Linked DNA regions of Prochlorococcus marinus XMU1404. Each later gene encodes a partner of the first gene's protein in a complex. Links are inferred from orthologs where the notes say so. Each region holds a gene or a part of one and is shown in the gene's direction. Other genes may lie near its edges. The genes, in order: mnmG and mnmE.

What was found.
Region 2: the proteins of mnmG (region 1) and mnmE are in contact, whole or in part, in a solved structure (PDB 9HIP), measured with the Escherichia coli proteins. The link is inferred for Prochlorococcus marinus XMU1404 from one-to-one orthologs.

Annotation. Positions count from the first base shown.
Region 1 is NZ_JAAORE010000003.1:536,550-540,090, forward strand. What follows is about bases 235-3,223. They hold mnmG (tRNA uridine-5-carboxymethylaminomethyl(34) synthesis enzyme MnmG), read left to right. Parts: upstream 235-739; coding sequence 740-2,707; downstream 2,708-3,223. Other genes in these bases: dnaB (replicative DNA helicase), read left to right, coding at 235-726; HA144_RS09265 (chorismate lyase), read left to right, coding at 2,756-3,223. Outside these bases: more of dnaB, read left to right, coding at 1-234; more of HA144_RS09265, read left to right, coding at 3,224-3,331; HA144_RS09270 (RNA helicase), read right to left, coding at 3,311-3,541. UniProt on the Escherichia coli protein: NAD-binding protein involved in the addition of a carboxymethylaminomethyl (cmnm) group at the wobble position (U34) of certain tRNAs, forming tRNA-cmnm(5)s(2)U34.
Region 2 is NZ_JAAORE010000001.1:179,470-182,523, reverse strand. Bases 1-2,960 are described here. They hold mnmE (tRNA uridine-5-carboxymethylaminomethyl(34) synthesis GTPase MnmE), read left to right. Parts: upstream 1-769; coding sequence 770-2,152; downstream 2,153-2,960. Other genes in these bases: nadC (carboxylating nicotinate-nucleotide diphosphorylase), read left to right, coding at 2,235-2,960; HA144_RS00995 (DUF2062 domain-containing protein), read right to left, coding at 265-708; HA144_RS01000 (RelA/SpoT family protein), read left to right, coding at 1-246. Outside these bases: more of nadC, read left to right, coding at 2,961-3,054. UniProt on the Escherichia coli protein: Exhibits a very high intrinsic GTPase hydrolysis rate. Involved in the addition of a carboxymethylaminomethyl (cmnm) group at the wobble position (U34) of certain tRNAs, forming tRNA-cmnm(5)s(2)U34.

The DNA of each region.
Region 1 (3,541 bases):
AGTGATTTAATAATCGTTGCTGGAAGACCTTCAATGGGGAAAACTTCAATGGTTCTTAATTTGGCTAAGAATGTAGCACAATCTCAAGATCTACCTGTTTGTGTGTTTAGCCTTGAAATGAGTAAAGAACAGTTGACATATAGATTACTTTCAATGGAAGTTGGAATCGAGAGTGGCAGGCTAAGAACAGGAAGATTACAGCAAGATGAATGGCCTTTACTTGGAGAAGGTATCAATTCACTAGGTCAATTACCAATATTTATAGATGACAAACCTAACTTAAGTGTTTTAGAGATGAGATCTCTGTGCAGAAGATTAATAGCTGAACAAAAAAAAGAATTAGGATTAATTGTGATTGATTACCTCCAATTGATGGAAGGATCAACCCCTGATAATAGGGTGCAAGAACTTTCACGAATAACAAGAGGCCTTAAAAGCATGGCTAGGGAATTAAAAGTGCCCGTAGTAGCTTTATCTCAGCTTAGTAGAGGAGTAGAATCTAGAACAAATAAAAGGCCAATGTTAAGCGATCTGAGAGAATCAGGATCTATTGAACAAGATGCCGATTTAGTATTAATGATTTATAGAGACGAATACTATAATCCAGAGACTGAAGATAGAGGAATTACAGAGATCATTGTCACTAAACATAGAAATGGACCCGTGGGAACTGTTAAATTATTATTTGAACCTCAATTCACGAGATTTAGGAATTTAGCTAATTAAATCGATCCTAATAATGCAAGATCATCAATCAAAAAATGAATCTTTCGACATTATCGTCATTGGAGGAGGGCATGCGGGATGTGAAGCAGCTATAACAACAGCAAAATTAGGTTTTTCTACAGCCTTATTCACAATCAATTTAGATAGGATTGCTTGGCAACCGTGCAACCCTGCAGTTGGGGGACCAGCAAAAAGTCAGTTGGTGCATGAAGTTGATGCATTAGGAGGCATTATTGGGAAATTAGCTGATGAGACAGCAATCCAAAAAAGAATATTAAATGCGAGTAGAGGGCCAGCTGTATGGGCATTAAGAGCACAAACAGATAAAAGAGAATACTCCAAAAAAATGATCGAAATACTACAAAATACAGATAATTTATCTTTGAAAGAAGCAATGATTACTGAACTAGATATTGAAAAAACTGAAGAAATTGGATTGAACTCAAAAAAAATTGTAAAAAAAAGAATAAAGGGTGTTAAAACATTTTTTGGTAGTTATTATTCAGCGAAATCAGTCATCATAACGGCTGGTACTTTTTTAGAAGGCAAAATATGGATAGGCAATAAATCAATGTCAGCTGGTAGATCGGGCGAACAAGCAGCACAAGGTCTTACTCAAAATTTGCACGAAATTGGTATCAAAACAGAACGTTTAAAAACAGGCACTCCAGCAAGAGTTGATAAAAGAAGTATCAGTTTTGATGAATTAGATATTCAACCTAGTACTGCAGCAGATAAATATTTTTCATTTGACCCAGATATCAAAAATAATATGCCCCAAGTTAGTTGTCATATCACAAGAACAACTTCTCAAACACATCAACTAATTCGAGACAATTTACATTTAACACCCATTTATGGAGGTTTTATTGAAAGTAAAGGGCCAAGATATTGTCCATCAATTGAAGATAAAATCGTTAAATTCGCTGATAAAGAATCACATCAAATTTTCTTAGAACCAGAAGGAATTAATACTCCCGAAATATATGTTCAAGGATTCTCTACAGGTTTACCAGAAAATATTCAACTAGAACTTTTAAGAACCTTGCCTGGATTAAGTGAATGTAAAATGTTGCGACCAGCATATGCTGTCGAGTATGACTATATACCTGCAACACAGCTCCAAACATCACTCGAAACGAAAGAAATTGAATATTTATATAGCGCTGGACAAATTAATGGAACTACTGGTTATGAAGAAGCAGCAGCACAAGGATTGGTTGCAGGAGTCAATGCGACAAGAAAAATAAACAAAAAAGATCCAATAATCTTCACTAGAGAAAGCAGCTATATAGGAACAATGATCAATGATTTAATTACTAAAGATCTAAAGGAACCATACAGAGTTCTTACTAGTAGGAGTGAATATAGATTAACTCTTAGAGGAGATAATGCAGATAGGAGATTAACCCCATTAGGTTATCAAATAGGGCTGATTGATGAAAAAAGATGGTCGGACTATCAACAAAAAATGAAGGTCCTCGAAGAAGAGAAATTAAGATTAAAAAACACCCGTTTAAAAAATACAGATGAAATAGCAAAAAAAATAGAATTAGACACGGGATCCAAAATCAAAGGCTCAACAACTTTGAAAGAACTTTTAAAAAGACCAAACTTTCATTATTCAGATCTAATTAAATATGATTTATCTAAAAAAAATCTGGCTTCTTCAATACAAGAAGGTGTTGAAATAGATATTAAATATGAGGGTTACCTCAAAAGACAAAACAATAACATTGAACAAATAAATCGTCAAAGCTGTAAATCTCTGCCTCAAGAAATAAATTATGAAAAGATAGATACATTATCTTTAGAAGCTAGAGAAAATTTGAATAAGATAAAGCCAAAAAATTTTGGAGATGCCTCAAAAATTCCTGGGGTTAGCAAAGCTGACTTAACTGCATTACTTGTTTGGCTAAAAATAAGAGAGATAAGAAAAGAAAAGTCAAATATTTTTGCTAAAAAAAAGTTATCATCGTAAAAGCAATCTGTGAGAGTACTGAATAATAAACTTTTTAAATCCCCAAAAATATTATGGGAAGAAAAAGCATCTACTTTTTTGGTGAAAAATTCACTCCCCAAAATATCTGGTCCATGGAAATTAATGCTGCTTGGAGATGGAAGTCCCACTAGACATCTACAACTATTAACTAATCAAGAAACAAAAATTAAATTGATTTCAATGCAATTAGATCCTCTATTCAGTAAAGAGGGTCCTCAAGAATTGAATCAATTAAATGGCCCTTTAATTAGAAGACAAGTTTGGATTAAAAACAATAATAAACACTTAGCATGGGCTGAAAGTTGGTGGAATGCAGAACAAGTGAGTGAAAATCTAAAAGCCAAAGAAGAACCAATTTGGAAAAATTTAACGCAAGACAGATCAGAATTATTTAGAGAAGTTGACCGAATTTCACTTGTTAATTCAAAATGGTTAGAAGATCAATTTTGTTTTAAAGGTCCATTCTGGTCAAGAAATTACAGATTTTTTCGTGACAAAAAGCCTCTCACAATTATTAGGGAGGTTTTCAATCCACATTTAGAAAGCTTACTAGGTTCTTCTGGAATTAAAGAATTTGCAAGTCTATACTCTTCTTCTTCTTGATCTGGGAAGATTTCTTGATTTTGATTGAACTTTTTGGTTTAGTTGATCTCTTGATATATTATTCTCTTTTTCTGAAGATCTTTGCCATCTTTCAACTTTGAAATCCATTTCATCTGGCCAATTATCGTCTTTAATCTCTTTCCCATAAGGTAATTTTTTTTGCTCAGTTGTCTGTAAATCTTTTGGTTGCCTTAAAGATATTGCCTCTAA
Region 2 (3,054 bases), on another replicon or contig:
AATAAGTTTCCAATTCAGCTACGAATAGAAGTAATTGATAGAGTTGGAGTTCTTAAAGATATTCTTATGCAGTTATCTGACAAAGGTATAAACGTTAGCGACGCCAATGTTAAAACTGCTTATGGTAAACCAGCTATTATAAATCTGTGTGTAGGTCTTGAAAGTTATAATCAACTTCACAAAACAATTGAACAAATTAAATCAATGGCAGATGTTTTAGATATTGCCAGAGTTGGACAAAGTTAATTTTAAAATCAGAGCAATCTATTTTTTATTTTTTTTTTTGTAGATAAAGAAAACAATACTGCCACAAATCAAAGCTAGTAAAATACCTACACAAGATGAACCTAAGAGTAATTTTAGGGAAAAAATCCTACCTTGTTTCCATAAGTCATCAATAACTAAACTTTTTTCAAGAATTTTATTAGAAGAATTATTTAAAAAAATCGAACCAACTTTATAGTTAAAATAATAAAGTGGAATATAAGTAAAAGGGTTGCTTATCCAAGTACCAATTGCAGCTAGAACAATATTTCCCTTGGCTATTTTTGCAAAAAATACCCCTATTAAAGTCTGAAACCCAAAAAAAGGAAAGCAGCCACTAAATACCCCTATAGCTAAACCTTTAGCATTAAAGAAAGGACTTCCATTCTGATTCCTAAATAATGATAGAATTTTCTTATAGGTAATATCTCTTTTAAATCTCATTCAGAAAGAAAATTTCAAAATTCTTGATAATCTTACTTAATTATCCATAACAAAGCGAGAGATGGATTCGATAGTTACTACAGAAGATACGATAGCCGCAATTGCTTCAGCTATAAGTATAGGGAAAGGAGGAGTTGCGATAATAAGAGTATCAGGGAAAGACTCAATAAATTCTTGCAAAAAGATTGTTCAAACAAAATCTAAATATGCATGGGAATCACATAGAGTTTTTCATGGTTTTATTCAGGAAAATAAACAAAATAAATTTATAGATGAGGTTTTAATTTTAGTAATGAAATCACCAAATAGCTTCACAGGAGAGGATGTTGTTGAACTTCATTGCCATGGAGGAATTATCATAGTGAATAAAGTTCTAAAGAGATTATTATCTAGTAATTCTAGAGTTAGACTTGCAAACCCGGGAGAATTTAGTCAAAGAGCTTTTCTTAATGGAAAAATAGACCTTACTCAAGCCGAGTCGATTAATCAATTAATTAATGCAAGCAATACAAGATCAGCAGAGTTAGCTTTTAGTGGGATTCAAGGAGAAATAAAGAAAACAATTAACGATATTAAAAATGACCTTATAAATCAACTTTGCGAAATAGAAGCGAGAGTTGACTTTGAAGAAGACTTCACAGATTTTGATTACACCAAATATCTAAAAAACATTAAAAAAGTAAAAGAAAAAATAGAATTACTAATAGAAAATGCAAAAAGAAATTCATATATTCATAATGGAATATCCATTGCGCTTATAGGTAAAACAAATGTTGGGAAAAGCTCTTTATTAAATTTACTTGCAAAAAAAGATAAAGCAATCGTAACTAATATTCCTGGAACAACTAGAGATGTTATTGAAGTTAATTTAAATATTAATGATATTCCAATGAAAATAATTGATACTGCTGGCATAAGAGAAACTCATGAACAAATTGAAAGTATTGGAATTAAAAAAAGTATTGGGAAAATAAAAGAGTCAGATTTTATAATTTATATTTATAGTCTTGAAGAAGGATTTAATGAAGAAGACAAAAAAATAATACAAGGAATTCCCAAAGAAAAATTAATTACTATTTTGGGCAATAAAAAAGATTTAATTGATTGCAAAAATATTAATTCAAATGATTTAAAAAACACAATTCTTATGAGTATTAAGAATAATGATGGTGAAAGATTATTGATAGACACAATCATAAAAAAATGCGGATTAAAACAAGTAGAAAATATCAATATATTTTTAAACGAAAGACATCTAACAAATTTGTCTGCTTGCCTATCTAATCTAAATGATACTGATGAAATAATTGAAAATAAATTGCCATTTGATTTGTTATCAATTGAACTGAGAGATGGAATCCAAAACTTATCTAAAATAACTGGTCAAGAATTAACAGAGGAACTTCTAGATAATATTTTTTCTAAGTTTTGTATTGGTAAATAAATTTGAGTTAAATTACATAGTGATATATAGTTGATTCTCTAACTTCATTTGAATTTTTATTAATTAATTATTTTTTAGTTTAGTGGATTTAAATACTCCAATAATAAGTAAAATCATTGATAATTGGATCGATGAAGATATAGGTAGGGGAGATCTTACAAGTCCCTCTATTACAGAAGAGAATGGTCATGCATATTGGATTGCAAAAGAGGAGGGTATATTCTGTGGGGTTGAAATTATAAAAGAAATTTTTAGAAAAATTAATTTAAAAATCAGTCCAAAATTTAATATCTCTGATGGAGATAAATTTGTTAAAGATCAAAAACTCTTAGAAATATATGGACCTTCAAAAAGTTTACTCGCTAGTGAAAGGATCAGCTTAAATATAGCAATGCATTTATCTGGAATATCAACATATACAAAGAATCTTATAGATAAATTAGAAGGCACAAATATAAAATTAGCAGATACTAGGAAAACGACTCCTGGCTTAAGAATATTTGAAAAATATGCATTCAAATGCGGAGGTGGGGTGAATCATAGAATGGGATTATACGATGCTGCTATGATCAAAGAAAATCATATTGCATGGACAGATAATCTTAAGAATGCAGTACAAAAAATTCGCCGAAATTCGCCTTTTACAACTCATATCATAATTGAAGCTGAGAATATCGAACAGGCAAAAGAAGCAGTATTAGCAGGAGCGGATAGTGTCTTATTAGATGAACTTAGTCCTGAAACAATCAAAAAAAGCGTTCAAGAATTAAGAGATTTATCAATAAATAGCCTAAAAAAAGAAGTCAATAAAAATTTGATAATAGAAGTTTCTGGAATAAAACCTGAAGAAATTAGTAAATATCTAATAAAAGGTATTGATTTGATTTCAACAAGTTCTTCTA